Regions from separate parts of the Gelria sp. Kuro-4 genome, predicted to be linked through region 3. Evidence: riboswitches for the same ligand, from Rfam matches in the RefSeq annotation. Region 3 holds a riboswitch; each other region holds the start of a gene.
The links. Region 3 has a riboswitch for thiamine pyrophosphate ahead of thiD (bifunctional hydroxymethylpyrimidine kinase/phosphomethylpyrimidine kinase). Riboswitches for the same ligand answer to the same signal wherever they lie in the genome.
Positions count from the first base shown of each region.

Region 1: linked by a shared signal. The riboswitch ahead of thiE (thiamine phosphate synthase) and the one ahead of thiD (bifunctional hydroxymethylpyrimidine kinase/phosphomethylpyrimidine kinase) in region 3 are both predicted to bind thiamine pyrophosphate.
Region 2: linked by a shared signal. The riboswitch ahead of K5554_RS02000 (sulfide-dependent adenosine diphosphate thiazole synthase) and the one ahead of thiD (bifunctional hydroxymethylpyrimidine kinase/phosphomethylpyrimidine kinase) in region 3 are both predicted to bind thiamine pyrophosphate.

Region 1 covers NZ_AP024619.1:2,745,131-2,750,058, reverse strand. Annotated here, with positions in the region: gene K5554_RS13755 (nucleotidyltransferase family protein) at 1-262, opposite strand, end outside; gene K5554_RS13750 (Cof-type HAD-IIB family hydrolase) at 376-1,185, opposite strand; gene K5554_RS13745 (hypothetical protein) at 1,182-1,415, opposite strand; gene thiE (thiamine phosphate synthase) at 1,435-2,073, opposite strand; TPP riboswitch at 2,160-2,259, opposite strand; gene K5554_RS13735 (flavin reductase family protein) at 2,482-3,012, opposite strand; gene K5554_RS13730 (nucleotidyltransferase domain-containing protein) at 3,057-3,428, opposite strand; gene K5554_RS14775 (HEPN domain-containing protein) at 3,395-3,673, opposite strand; gene K5554_RS13720 (IS1182 family transposase) at 3,816-4,928, opposite strand, start outside.
Region 2 covers NZ_AP024619.1:372,270-377,197, forward strand. Annotated here, with positions in the region: gene K5554_RS01985 (IS110 family transposase) at 1-192, opposite strand, end outside; gene K5554_RS14645 (amidohydrolase family protein) at 996-1,535, opposite strand; gene K5554_RS01995 (histidine triad nucleotide-binding protein) at 1,619-1,972, opposite strand; gene K5554_RS02000 (sulfide-dependent adenosine diphosphate thiazole synthase) at 2,010-2,783, opposite strand; TPP riboswitch at 2,882-2,985, opposite strand; gene K5554_RS02005 (hypothetical protein) at 3,235-3,714, opposite strand; gene K5554_RS02010 (hypothetical protein) at 3,849-4,202, shown strand; gene ade (adenine deaminase) at 4,726-4,928, opposite strand, start outside.
Region 3 covers NZ_AP024619.1:963,987-968,914, forward strand. Annotated here, with positions in the region: gene K5554_RS04860 (NrtA/SsuA/CpmA family ABC transporter substrate-binding protein) at 1-275, opposite strand, end outside; gene K5554_RS04865 (ABC transporter ATP-binding protein) at 279-1,016, opposite strand; gene K5554_RS04870 (ABC transporter permease) at 998-1,879, opposite strand; TPP riboswitch at 2,373-2,477, shown strand; gene thiD (bifunctional hydroxymethylpyrimidine kinase/phosphomethylpyrimidine kinase) at 2,551-3,345, shown strand; gene thiM (hydroxyethylthiazole kinase) at 3,380-4,204, shown strand; gene thiW (energy coupling factor transporter S component ThiW) at 4,272-4,787, shown strand; gene thiC (phosphomethylpyrimidine synthase ThiC) at 4,819-4,928, shown strand, end outside.

The sequences.
Region 1 (4,928 bases), 1.1 Mb from region 3:
CGGCCAAGGCGGCCCAGTAGTTGGCCGACCGCGGGAAGCCGACGGCGAAAAGGTCGATGTCGGAATGCTCGTCGAAGCGACCCCAGGCCAGGGAACCGTACAGATAAACGCGCTTTACGCCATAGTCTTTTTTCAGCCGGGCTGCGATGATGCGCGCCCGCGCCAGGGCCGCTTCGCGCAGTCCCTGCTCTTCTTCCGCTTTCCGAGCGGCGCGCCGGCGCCAGGTTTCCCGAGCGCGTACCGGATCAAACTGTACCTCCATGCCCACCACCCTCTCCTCGGCTCCATCTTGGCACCATTCTAACACAGCTTGGCGGCCATTACCAGTACCTGCCATTAACTGGGGGCGTAGCGGAAGAGTGACCACAGGTGCTTTCAAAGCTCCCCGGCCAGGAGCTTGCTTATGAGCTGGGCGACGCCGTTTTCGTTGTTGCCGGCGGTGACGTACTGCGCCTGGGAGCGGACGGCGGCGGGCGCGTTGGCCATGGCCACGCCCAGGCCGGCGCCCCGAAGCATCTCGAGGTCGTTCAGGCCGTCGCCTACGGCCACGGTGGCGGCGAGAGGGATGCCCAGGAGCTCCGCCAGGCGTTCCAGCGCGCGGCCCTTGGAGACTCCGGGGGCCAGCACCTCGAGGAGGTTCGGGTGCGAGGAGGTGGTGCGCACGGCCGCCGCCAGGCGCTCATGTACCCGCTCCGCCGCCGGCGCGAGCTCTTCCGGCTCGCCCAGGAAGTCGAACTGGCTTATGCCGCCGGCCACGTAGGCGGCCAGGTCAGGCACCACCACGGGCTCAACCGCTGAGTAGCCCAGGTAGATGCGCGTCCAGGTGGTGATCCTTTCCACCACCAGTTCACCGGCGGCATAGGCCTGACAGGAGAGCTCAAGCTCCCGGGCGGTCTGCACCAGTTTTTGCGCTGCCCCGCCGGCGATCATCTGGTGAGCGAGAACAACCCCAGCGGGGGTCATAAGGAGCGCGCCGTGGTGAAGGATGAGGGGCGCCGTAAGGCCCAGGCGGCGGGCGTAGGGGAGGGCATCGGCCAGGAGGCGCCCCGTGGCCAGGGTGACGGTGAGCCCGGCCGCCTGGGCCGCCTTTACGGCCGCCTCGGTTTCCAGGGTCAGCCGGCTGTCGTCGGTGAGCAGGGTTCCATCCAGGTCCAGGGCGAGCAGACGGTAGCGCAGGGGGCTCATCGGTTATTCTCCCCGGGAGCGAAAAAGACTCCCCACAACCTGTCCTCCGGCGGTATCGAGAAGGGTTTTTCACCGCCCGGTGTGCTCAGGAGACAGCCTTCTTCACCCGGCGCCGCCCGGCCAATGGCAGCCGCCGGGATGCGTGCCCCCACTGCCACCCGGCGGCCGGGAGCGCCTGCCGCCGGGAGAACAACCCGCTGGAAGAAAGCGTCGTTTACCCTGCCGATCATTCTGTGCACCTCCGCTCTTTCAGCACTTCCCCGGCCGGGCTCGGAAAGCGGCGACGAGCCTGCGGGCTGCGTCCTGCGGGTCCGGCGCGGCGACGACGGCGGAAACCACCGCCAGGCCGTCAACGCCGGTGGCGGCCACCGCCGCGGCATTGGCCGCGTTGATCCCGCCGATGGCCACCACAGGGATCTTCACCGCCGCCTTGATGGCCTTGAGCGGCTCGAGCCCGATGGCTTCCCCGGCATCGGCCTTGGTCCCGGTGGGAAACACAGCGCCCACGCCCAGGTAATCGGCCCCGTCCGCTTCGGCCTGCAGCGCTTCCTCCACGCTGGAGGCGGAGACGCCGATGATCTTTTCCGGCCCCAGTATCTGCCGCGCCAGGCGGCAGGGAATGTCCTCCTGGCCCAGGTGTACGCCCTCGGCGTCCACGGCCAGCGCCACATCCAGCCGGTCGTTGACGATGAGCGGGACGCCGTAGCGGCGCGTCACGGCAAGGAGCGTCTGTGCCTCCGCCACCATCTCCCGCCCGCCGGCCTCTTTTTCCCGGAGCTGTACCAGAGTGACGCCGCCGCGGATGGCTTTTTCCATCACCTCCGCCGAGCTGCGCCCGCCCGCCAGGCGCCGGTCGGTAATGGCATAGAGTTCATAGTTAACCTGCATACCTTCCCCTCCCTTGAGTGTCCGCCGGGACGGCTTCTGCCGGCCGGGTGGCCGCACGCGACAAAGGCCGCAGGGGAATGCCTGCGGCCCAACTTTCCCCGCCTTCCCTACGCTGGCATTACCCAGATCAGGTGTAAGGGTTGGCCTTCCGGCCTCTCAGCTCTTGGAGCTCCCCCAGCGGAACAACACGGTATTCGGTTGGCTCACCTAAGTGTTCGTCACGCGCAGCCGGATTCCTGCCCGCTGTACCCGAAGAGAGGCTCTTCGAAGCTGGGCACAGACAATCTGAGTACTTGCATTCTAAACCCTGCCGTTAGCCGACGGCACAGTTTCCGGAGCTCGCATGTAGGAGGGTACTTCCTTACTCCAACGGTGGTTCGCCGGTCCTAAGACCGTGCCGACGGACGGCTACTTCAACGGAGCACACTGCCAGTACTGGCCGTTGCAGTAGGCCAGCGGCCGCGCCTTGGCCGGGTCGATGCGGCCGCGGGCGTCGAGGACGGTCTCATCGGCGTGCACGGCCACAATTTCCGCGAGAAAGAGGTCGTGGCTTGGGAGTTTCACCACCTGCTGCACGCGGCACTCCAGATTCACCGGGCACTCGGCGATAAGCGGCGCCTTGACCTTTTGCGCCGGCACGGCGGTGAGACCGGTGGCGGCGAACTTGTCGCTGGTGCGCCCTGAGGTGCTCCCGCACACCTCCACCGCCTTCAGCTGGTCGGCCCGAGGAATGTTGACAACAAACTCACCGGTTTGGCTGATGAGCTCGTGCGAGTAGCGCGACGGCCTTACGCCGATTCCCACCATGGGCGGCGTTGAGTTTACCACCCCGGCCCAGGCCAGGGTGACGATGTTTTTGGGACCCGCGAGCCCGCCGCACGAGACCAAGACCACGGGTACGGGATAGAGCAGAGTCTGAGGAGTGAGCTGCTTCTTCATTGCAATCTCCTTCCAGTTTGATGCTTTAAATCATGCCCATACAGTCAGTCGGCTCTCGCTTCCTCTTCTGAGGATTTGCCGACGTAATCGATAGTTTGCTCACGCGTGAGCACATGGCGCACAAAATTTCCTTCGCGCTCGAGGCAGAGATCGAGTTCCTCCGGTGAGTAAGCCAAGGCTTCCACCGGTTCCATCACCTGGGCTGCTGCCTTTCCTAGTACTTCCCAGCGACGCCAAGCAGGCATGCCGGAAAAATCCGGGGAAACCACCAACAGGTCGATATCGCTCCCTTCTTTGGCTTCACCGCGGGCCCAGGAACCGAAAAGCATAGCCCGCTCCACTTGGATGCCTTGCGCAGCCAGCGCGGACAAGAAGGCTTGTACTATCGGAGTGACGATGTTTGGTCCTTGAGGCATTGTATCACTTCCCTTGCCTTGACTAGGTAATCCCGAGCCAACTCTTTAGGGTAGCGTTTAATTGCTTCGTCAAGAAGATCAGGGTAGCGGGTACCAACTCCGGCCATGTTTAGGACGGCAAGGAACTCCACATGTTCCGGGGTTAGCGCTGGCTGCGCGAGTTTAGCCAGCGCAAGAAGGTTATGCGTTTTCGGTGGCGTGTCACCTGTACGTTCTACGACAAGAGCCTTAAGCGCCTTTTCCACGAGATCCCTGAAAAACCCGGTACTCCTTGACACTTCTCAAGCCTGAGGTTTGCCACATAATGGTAGTTGGCGTGTATCTAGGTGCTTAAGTCACTCCCGATTTCCCTTGATATTCCTGGCTTTGAATGTTTTGTCACTACATTCAGGCCGTAGCCAGCTGAGCCGCGATTCTTTGCGCCATCTTTTTGACGTTCAGGCAGATAAAAGTCAGAAAGACCTGGATAGCTACGCGGAAACGACCCCGATAGCGGGCTCGTGCCATGCCGTGCCAGGTTTTGGCCTCGCCGAATATTCTCTCGATTGTTCTTCTGATGCGCATTGCAATTTTGATGCCTCGCGGTCGGTTAGCGAGGACTTCCGGTTTTACGTAGGCTCTTTTCCGGGTTTCGGTTTTACTCAGGCAGGAGTTACGATACGGACAGGCGGCACAGTCCTTTTCCGAGAAGTAATAGGTCAGCCCACCGTTCTTGTGAGGGGTACTGCCAATGGCCTTCTTGCCCGCTTTGCAACGGAGAACCTTTGATTTTGGGTTGTACTTAAAGCCTTGTTCCTCAAGCCTGTCTTTCTTTGTGCGATTAGGAATGTAGGGTTTGATATTGCTTTCAACCAACTCCGTTCGAAAAGTGGAATCATCGTAACCCTTGTCAGCAGCCAGTCGGGATGCCTTCAACTCCCTTTCTTCCAAGGCCGCTATCATTTCCTTGGCGGGTTCAAGTTCCGCTTCGTTGCCTGGAGTAACCTCCACAGCGGTGACAATGCCCGTCTCATCGCAAGCCGCATGAACTTTGTATCCCAAGAACGGTTCGTCTTTCTTCTTAAAGCCCCAGCGAGCCTCCGGATCACTGAAGCTGGCTACACCCTCACCGTTCAGAACGGCGGCATAAAGAGCGCACTCTCTCCCCACAGACTCATCAGTAGTACAGTCTCCTACGGCTGCCAGGAATTTCTTGCCCTGCTCGATCTCGGCAGCGAGAAGCTCCGTGTGGGAGGAATAGTCGGCATCAGGCAGCGGAGCAGCTAGATTTTGCAGTTCTTCCGCCTTGGCAGCGTCGACGCGCGCCAGATTCCTAAGTACGCGCTTACGGCCTTCCCGCACCAAACTCAGGGTATTCTTGACGGCAACGTGAGCTATCACCTTGGTCCCATCAATAATCGTCCAGTGGCCGCGAAGGCACTTCTTAGCTTTCGCTTCTTCAACGACCCGCTCGAAAAGCTCACGGAACTTCTCTTCTCCCAAGCGTTTGCGGAAGACCAC
Region 2 (4,928 bases), 590 kb from region 3:
CGCCACGTGCGTAACCCCGTGACTGACCAGCCAATCCCGCAGAACCAACAGATCCGTCGTCATCGTGCCAAAGGTACGAATCTCTTGCTGCTTACCGTTTGGTCCCGGTACACGGATGCACGCCGCCACCGTTTCTTTGTGGACGTCCAACGCAGCACAGCGCTCGTATACTTCTGGCAGTTCGCTTTGCATTCGTCGTTCCCCCTAACCCTAGCGTATCGCCTCGACCGGAGGGAACTTCCTGCTCAAGACTCTCCTCGACGTGCTCGAAGCAACAATCTACGGCACCTCGAAGTTCCCGCGCGCAAACTCCTTCACGGACTCACTGGTGCCAAGGAATCCCGGCGTCTGTTCCAACCGAAGCGTTACCTTTACTATCACCTATTACACCTCGTCGGGCAAGCCCTGCACCTACCCATTTTCATGCATCACGGTGCGCTCCGCGCGGGGGAACTCCTTCGAAAATTCCCTTGAGCTAAGCTGCAGTCTCATCCTGCTTTAGAGTAACTTTGTATCCCAAGGCTTCAAGGCGCGCCACCGCCCGAGAGACTGCGCCTCGTTCGTTCAGTTTATCAAAGTAATCGGGACCCTCGCTGGGAAACTGCTCATGTCAACTCCGGTTTCTGCCAAAATCTCCTCGGCGTTGCGCCGACCCAAACCGTGAATCTCGCGATCGCCGAGGTCAGACTACTAATCAGTCTTATCGGCACCAAGGGAAAACGACCTTCTTCATCCGGGTAGTGCGATACAAGTTCGCCTTCTCTCTATTTTCATCCTTCGTGGTGCCACTATTTAGCGGCATGGATGACTACTACAAGTTTACTCTACCCTCTAAGAGATACTTGTCCTGTTTTTCCAGGGCGATTTGCTCAACGTCCTGTCCCAGCCCCATGATGATGTCCCAAAGGCGTTCCTCAAATCCCGAACGCCAATCTGCCCTCCTAAGTCACAAATTCTATCAAACACCTGCAGGAAAGCCGCGGCTAGTTGTTGAATTAATTCCATGAGACCTCACCCTCCTGAGTATCTCCGATACTCGTCCTGCCTAAGGACGGTGGGGTCTCTTTCTTCGTCTTTCCGCTCAGTTCCTGCCGTGGGAGCTGTTTCCAGGGAAGGAGAAACAGCGATAGCCCGCCTGGATGTACACCCCGTGGCCATGGCCCCATGTGGATCATCACAATTTTGACCTCGGGGAAAACCTCGGCCAGCTGAGCGATGCTCCAAGGAAGGGGAAAGGGAGGGCGCCCGGAGTAGATGAAAAGAGGGACATCCAGGTCTTTGGCCGCTTCGGCGATGGGGTGCACCACTTCTTCGTTGGCCACAAAGGCATGCAGGAGGGGATGTAATTTGATGCCTTTGAAGCCAGCACTCTCAATGTAGCGCTTGGCCTCGTCTACGGCTTTTGCTCCCTCCCAGGGGGTAACCCACGCAATACCGACAAGCCTATGCTGGTACTTACGAACGGCGGCCCTGGTTTCCTCGTTGTCGAAGGTAATTCGCCATCCGATGTTGCCATCCTTTTGGGCGAAGAAAATAGCAGACGCTCACAGGCCATCTATGTGAGAGTGAAAAGCCCCCTTTCCTGCGAAGGACAGGAGGCTTTTTCACCGTCTGTTTTTTAAACGATGTATTTCAGCAGTTTTCCACCTATCAGATGATAGTGGAGGTGGTAGATGACCTGACCACCGTCAGCGCGGCAGTTGTTCACGAGCTTAAAACCGCGTTCGGCTATCCCCTGTTGCCGGGCGATTTCCGCTGCTACCCACTGGATATGCCCTAGTACGTCTACATCCTCAGCCGTCGTCTTGGTGAGATCTGGTATATGTTTGCGAGGTACGATGAGGATGTGTACCGGCGCTATCGGCTTGATGTCCTCAAACGCCATGACCTTTTCGTCTTGATATACCACTTTTGCCGATATTTTGCCTTCAATTATTCCGCAAAAAATACAATCGGATGGCAGGTCAGCCACCTCCTCAGTGGCAGAAAATTACACTTCCCAACGGGCATTATTTCTGAATGTATTCTGCGATTAACCCGGCCGCTTTCTTACCCGAGAGTAACATACCTCCAAAGATAGGACCCATCCTGCACCCACCGTCGACGTTGTTTGCCGCCATACCTGCCACAAACAATCCCGGGGCTACCATACGGGTATTCCTTACCACCTCTTCTTCGCCCTTTGTGGCATTCATAAAGGATTCTTTTGTCATCTCTAGCTTGGCTCTCTTGCTGTAGAGATTTACAAGGACAGCGTCATGCCCGGTAGAATCAAGTACAGCTTTGGCTGTGAGCACCATCGGATCTACATGCAATCCTCCCATCTCGATGGCACTGTTATTGATGACCACGCCGGTGATTTTATTCTCTGTGGAATGAAGATCCACTACAGTAATGAGATTGAACAACTTGATATTGGGGTGGGAAGCGGCAGCGAAGATGAGCTTGCTGGCGAAGGCCACAGATGAGACAACCAGGGCCTGTTCATCTTCTGTGTACGGGATGCCGAACTGGTTGAGGATGTCCGCTACATCTTTTTGCAGTATGACCTTGTTGAAGCTCATCGAGCCGCCCCATATGCCTCCTCCGGGAGCAATGCGTCTGTCGAGCACTGTGACTTTATATCCTTTTTCTGCCAGGGTATAAGCGCAGACCAGCCCGGAAGGCCCTGCACCGGTGACTATGATGTCCGATTCCACCGCCTCTTCTAGTTCTTGCAAATAATGCCTGAGAATTAAGCGGCTCACCTTCACATCGTGAACGGGTTGGGAAAAGACGTTCATCTGAGACTCCTCCTCCTTAAAGTTTTATATAGCTCTACCTTGGCCTGGCAGCCTCAAAGCGCCCTAAATAAAAACGCCGGCGTAGGCCGGCTGACGCTTCTATTGTGACAACCGTTCCCTACGGTGGAATTACCCACATCAGGTTCTAGGGGTTCGGAGCTTTGCCCTCCGTCTCAGCTTTATAGCTCCCCCACGGCGCGATCCGAGTATTATTTAATTGATCCGAGATCATTTTACAGCTGTAAACTTCAACAGTCAATACTTTTAAGATGAGTTAGTGTCAAGACTTAGTAAGCACGATTACACGAGTTTACTGTACCAGACTTCTCTCTTCTGTTCCTCAGGCGTTCTTCGTTCTCCCTCAGGATCATGCACGCGGTGCCAGCGTTCGGCCGGGAGCCGCCGCTTTCGCAGGCTTGCGAAAAACCGTGGAAAGTTGATACCTGACCCCTTAGTCAGCCAGCATCCGTGCCAGCATGCTGGCTGCAAGATACTGGAACTCCGGTACCTTGATCAGGTTCCACAGCATTTCCACCTGGGATGCTGAGAGCGGGTTCGGCAGGCCTTCAGTGCCCGGCCCGCCGCCCTCGAGCTTGGTCTTGGCCAGACCGAGGATCTGGAGCAAAACCTCTACTCCTTCTTTCGTTTTTTCCGCTGCGTTGGCCACGGTGCTGAGCGCCGCTTCCGCCTTGCCGCTTACGATTACCTCGCGCACTGCGGCCTTACCTTGGGCAGCTAGGTTGGCACCGCCGGCGCCGGACTCCGCCGGTGGAACAGGTGCCTCCCCGGAAGGAGGTGCTTCGTAACCCCCGCCGGTGGTGTCGGCGTTTTTCGGCCCCTCGTCGCCCGGCTCGGCCGGCAGCAAAGGCGCACCGCGCATCAGGCCCGGGGCCAGTGTATTCTGGATATCACGCTCACGCTCGTGCGGCATGCTTCATACCTCCCTGGCAGTTTACCGCCCTGTTCTCTCCATTGTATTCGCCCGGCCTCCAGGTGGTGAAACCCGGCACTTTGTCGGCGCCAGGCGAATACTCTAGACTAGAAAATGCCAAGGAGGTAAGAAACTTGGGTGAGAAGATGCAGGAGCTCTCGCAAGAAGTCCAAAAGCTGATGACGCAAGGAGGACTGTCGCCGGAAGAGGCCCTGCTGCAGGCCGGAATCAGCCTAACGGACAAGGCCAAGCTCTATGATCTGGCCCTCGACAGCGGCCTGCTCAAGGACGAACCCACAGACCCGCAGCAGCTTATGCACATGGCCCAGAGCCTGACGGCCGCCCTGGATCCGGCCACCAAAAAAACGCTCGGAACCCTCATCAGCAGGGTGGCCGAGCAGGCCGGGGCCGGCACACCACCGCCTGAGGTCCAGGACTTCCTGCGCAGCCTTCTAGGGAGCGAGGAGGAACACCCACAAGAGAGGTAAGGTGGACGGCCTCAACCTCAAGCCCGCCCTTTCAGTCAGCCCGTTCGCTTGCCGAGGCGGCACGCGCAGGCGCTACGGCGCCATCATCAGCGCCATCGGGTCGGCTCTGTTCTTTACCGCGGCCATCTTGACGCTGTTCCTGCCGCGCGGTGTCGCCCCCGCCCGCCGCCTACCCCGAGTACTCGCTGGATGCCACTTTATCATCCGCCCGCGGGTGACAACGGAGGGCGGGGAGTGGGCAGGCGCCGGGCAATGCACGGCCCCGCCTAAAGATCGGCCCTGGCACGCGCCAGGGCTGATCCTTGCTTTCATCCGGCCTTAGACTTTGCAACCAGGGAAGAAGAAGAGGAGGAAGAAGAAGAACAGGATGATGATGATGAGGATGAGGATCCACCACCACCAAAAGCCGCCGATGAAAGCCGGTGCGTCAGCCATAGTACACCCTCCTTTGTTCTTGCTTGGGCGCGGAAGCCCCGCCGCCTAACCCACTATATGCCCGGCGGGGGATGTGTGCTACTCGGCTTTAGACATCGAGCACCGGATCGACAAACCGGAACCTCAGCGTGTCCACCAAACCCCGGTTGGTGATGCGCAGCTCCGGCAACACCGCCAGCGAAAGAAGGGCCATGGTCATAAAGGGCGACACCAGCCGGCAGCCCAGCGCCCGCCAGGCCGCCTCCAGGGCGCGCACCGCGGCGTCCACTTCTTCCACCGGCTCAGGCGACA
Region 3 (4,928 bases):
GAGGCGAAGTCCAGCGAGCCGGCAGCCAGCCCTTCCGTCTGCGCCGGCCCGGCGACGATGTTGTGATACCGGAAGGTGATACCGTCCGGCTGGAAAGCCTTTTCAAAGAGCTGTTGGTCTTTCGCCACAATAGAGGGCACGTTCAGCGGCAGCGCCACGTAGGTGGCGTTGATTTCGCGGGGGAGGGCCCCTTTCTGTGGCGTTCCCCCGGCGCAGCCGCTCAGGCTTAAGGTCAAGAGAACGAAGAGCAGGCCGGCGATGATTTTTCTTGCCATCTATTATACCTCCAAAAGAGCCAAAATCCGGCGCCGCAGTGCGGCGAAGGCCGGTGCGGTGCGGTCCCGCGGGTAAGGCAGGTCGATAGCCACCACCTCCTTCACGCGCCCCGGGCGGGCGGTTAGAACCACTACCTGGCCTGCCAGGAACACCGCCTCTTCGATGTCGTGGGTGACGAGAAGGAGGGTGGCGCCGGTGGTCTGCCAGAGCCGGACCAGCTCGCCCTGCAGGCGGCTGCGGGTGATGGCGTCCAGGGCGGCAAACGGTTCATCCAGGAGCAGCAGCTCGGGCGCCGGGGCCAGGGCGCGGGCCAGCGCCGCCCGCTGCGCCATGCCGCCTGAGAGCTGGTCCGGGTAGGCGGCGGCGAAGGCGGTAAGGCCCACCAGGTCCAGCGCCGCCGCAGCGCGCTCGGTGCGCACGCGCCCCGGCACGCCGCGCAGGCCAAAGGCCGCATTCTCCGCCACCGTAAGCCAAGGGAAAAGGCGCGGCTCCTGAAAGACCAGCCCGCAGGCCCGGCTGGGGCCCGCCACCGGCTGCCCCTTGAGGAACACGCTGCCGGCGCTCGGGACGTCCAGCCCGGCGATGAGGCGCAGCAGGGTGGTTTTGCCGCAGCCGCTCGGGCCTACTACCGCCGCCGCTGCACCTGCTTCCACGGACAGAGAAACGCCCGCCAGGGCGGTGAGCGCCTTCCCATCCAGGCAAAAGGCCTTTTCGATCCCCTTTACCTCCAGGTACGGCATGGCGCCCCTCCTTTTGCCGCCGCCTGCGCCCGGGCGGGTTCCCCGCGGCCGGCCGGGAGCGCCGGCCGGCGCCGCAGGCGGCGCTCGGCGCAGTCAAGGAACGCTTCCAGGGAGAGGCCCACCAGCCCGATCACGGCCACGCCGCCCAGGATGACCGCCGGTTGCGAGAGCTCGCGGGCCTCTACAATGAGGTACCCAAGACCGCTCGGGGCAGCGATGAGTTCCGCCGCCACCAGCGCCCGCCAGCTGTAGCCCAGGCCGAGCCTAAGGCCGGTGAAGATGGCCGGGGCCGCGGCCGGCAGGTACACCTCGCGGATGAGCGCGAGCGGCGGCAGGCGGTACAAGAGCCCCACTTCAATGAGGCGCGGGTCGGCCGCGGCAATGCCGTGCAGGGTGTTGAGAAAAAGAGGAAAGAAGGCGGCGTAGGCGATCACCGCGTTCTTCGAGGCTTCCCCGATCCCCAGCCAGAGGATGAAGAGCGGTATCCAGGCTATGGGCGGCACATGCTGCAAAAAGCCCAGGGTAGGGGCGAGGAGCTCCCGCGCGCGGCGTGAGAGCCCCACCACAAGCCCCAGCGGGAGGGCCAGGACCACCGCCAGGCCAAACCCGGCCAGCACCCGCCCCAGGCTGGCCGTAAGGTGCACCCAGAGCTCACCGCTCTCGATCAGCTCGCCCAGCGCCCGCGCTACGGCGGGCGGTGCAGGCAGGAGGTAGGGGGTGAAGGGGCCGAAGCGGGCGGCGGCCCACCAGCCGGCCACCAGCGCCGCCGGGAGCAGCATTCTCCGGCCTAAACGCCAAAAAGGCCGCACTCCGGCCGCCGGCGACGCCGGCACGGCAACCAGAGGGGCCTTCCTGAGTCCCATGCTTTTTTCCTCCTTCCCTTGGCGGCAGGGTGCAACCCCTGGTCGCAGGAACGGGATGGGTGGCTTCCCTTCTCGGGGCGGCTGCACCGTACCCGGGTCAGGATTGTCAGCCATGTAACTATCTTTACCATAAGTTTAGCAGCATGGGTTTGTCTTTGGCAAGGGGTTTTTCTCATGTCTCCTGCGAAAAAAAGTCACGATCCGGCGGTAGGTCGGGGGGAGGCCGCGCCGGTTACAGTTTGTGCTCGCTGATTTCCACGTCGCGGGCCGGAAATCCCAACGTCATGGTTGTCTCGATCACCTTGCCATTTTCCCGGACGGTGGAGAGGGAGGGCCGGAGCTCGGGACGGGGGCAGACTTTGGCGGGGCAGGGTTCAAGACGTCTTGGCCGGCCTTGCAGTTCTACGGAATTCCTTTCTGTCAGCCTGTACGGTGTAAAAACTCATTTACTTTTCTACCAGCAAGGACTATAATGGGGCTGACAACAGCATAGGGCAACTGCTAGGGGAGCCCGCACGGGCTGAGATAAGGGAGCCGTCCCTTGACCCTGTGACCTGATCTGGGTAATACCAGCGTAGGGAAGCGGTGCAGCAGCAAAGTTACCGCCTTTCCTTACGGGAAGGCGGTTTCCATTTTCCCCCGGCCCTTGCCCTGACGTAAGGAGGACCAGCATGACTTTACCCCGTGTACTCACCATCGCCGGCTCCGACTCGGGCGGCGGGGCCGGCATCCAGGCGGACCTCAAGACCTTCACCGTGCTCGGCGCCTACGGCATGAGCGCCCTCACCGCGGTGACGGCGCAGAACACCCTGGGCGTGCAGGGGATCTACCCCTTGAGCCCGGCGGCGGTGGCGGCCCAGATCACCTCGGTGCTCACGGACATCGGGGCCGATGCCGCCAAGACCGGCATGCTCTTTTCGGCGGAGATCATTCGGGCGGTGGCCGAGAGGATCCGGCCCTTCCGCCTCAGCCGGTTGGTGGTGGACCCGGTGATGGTCGCGAAGGGCGGTGCGCGCCTCCTGGAAAGCACGGCCGAGGCCGCGCTGAAGGCGGAACTTTTGCCCCTGGCGGCGGTGGTGACGCCCAATCTGCCCGAGGCCGAGGTCCTGGCCGGGATGAGCATCCGGAAAGCGGCAGAGATGAAAGAAGCGGCCCGGCGCATTGTAGCCCTGGGGGCACGCGCTGTGGTGATCAAGGGCGGCCACCTGGCAGGCCCGCCGCTCGACCTCCTGTATGACGGCGCTGCTTTCCACGAGTTCCAGGGCGAACGCTGCGCGACCAAGAACACCCACGGCACCGGCTGCACCTTCTCCGCCGCTTTGGCAGTGGGGTTGGCGCAGGGACTGGAACTTCCGGCCGCTGTGCGCCGGGCCAAGGACTTCACCGCCTGCGCCATCCGTGCCGCCGTTCCCCTGGGGCACGGCCACGGCCCCACCAACCACCTGGCCTGGCTCGAGGCACATTGAGAACGAAGAAGAAACGGGGAAGAGGGGGATGCTTATGACCCTTGAGGAAAACGTAGGAGCCATCCTGGAAAGGATCCGGCAGGAGCGTCCGCTGGTACACCACATCACCAACACCGTGGTGGCCAACATCACGGCGAACATCACCCTGGCCTTCGGCGCTGCCCCGGTTATGGCGGATGCACCAGAAGAGGTAGAGGAGATGGTGGCCCAGGCCCAGGCGCTGGTTCTTAACACCGGAACGCCGTCGCGCGCCGGCTGGGAAGCCATGCTGCGCGCCGGGCGGGCGGCGAACCGCAGGGGTATCCCGGTGGTGCTGGACCCGGTGGGTGTGGGCGCCACCCGGTTTCGCCAGGAGCTCGCTCACGAGCTCGTCACCGAGCTCAAGCTTGCCGTCATTCGCGGCAACGCAGCGGAAATGGGGGCCCTGGCCGGGGAGGCGGTGCGGCCGCGCGGCGTGGACAGCCGGCTGGAGGAAGGGGCGCGGGCGGAGGATGCGGCTTGGCGGGCAGAAATCGCCAGGACGGTGGCGGACCGCTTTCAGACCGTAGCCGCCGTGACGGGAAGGTGGGACTTCATTGCCTCCGGCCGCCGCCTGGCCCGGGTGGAGAACGGCCACCCGCTGCTTACGGCCATCACCGGTAGCGGCTGCATGGCCACGGCGGTGATCGGAGCGTGGGTTGCCGCCGCCGAGGACGCCTTCGTCGCTGCTGCCGGCGCGCTCATGGCCTACGGCGTGGCGGCCGAGCTGGCCGCAGAGCGGGCGAGCGGCCCCGGCACCTTCCAGGCGCACCTTTTTGATGCCGCCTACCGCCTCACGCCGGCGCAGCTGGTGCAGCAGGCGCGCCTTACCCTGGTGTGAGGGCGGTTCGCCCGCGCGCGGGACGGTGGAGGACAATGGACAATTTGCGAAAGGACGGTGTGCTTCCGTGAAAACCCGTGAGCTTACCTTAATGGCCCTCCTGGTGGCGCTGGGGACGGCCACGGCGCGCGTCGCCTGGTTTTCCGTGGGCGTGGCCAAGGCCACGCCGGTGCAGCACGCCATCAACGTGATGGCGGCGGTGCTCCTCGGCCCGGAACGGGCCGTGGTGGTGGCGTTTCTCATCGGGCTGCTGCGCAACCTCTTAGGCGTGGGGTCGCTCCTGGCCTTCCCGGGCGGCATGGTGGGGGCGCTGCTGGCCGGCACGCTCTACCGCCTCACCGGGCGCACCTGGGCTGCGCCCGTGGGTGAGCTCGTCGGTACCGGGCTGCTCGGCGCGCTCCTGGCCTACCCGGTGGCCAAGTACCTCTTGGGGGCCTCCGGCGCCGCCTTCATGTTCGTCTTCCCCTTTGCGCTCTCAAGCGGTGTCGGCGCCATCGTCGGTTTTGCCATCGTTTCCGCCCTGCCGGCCTCCCTGCGCCGGCACAGCGCGGTTCAGCCGCACGCCGCCTCCCAGGAACAGTAAACTACTTCGCGAACACGAAAGGAGTAAGATCATGACGCAGCGCGAAGCGGCCCTCGCGGGCCGGATCACCCCGGAGATGGAGCGGGCGGCAGCCCGGGAGGGGGTCACCCCGGAGGCCCTGCGGGCCGGGCTGGCGAGCGG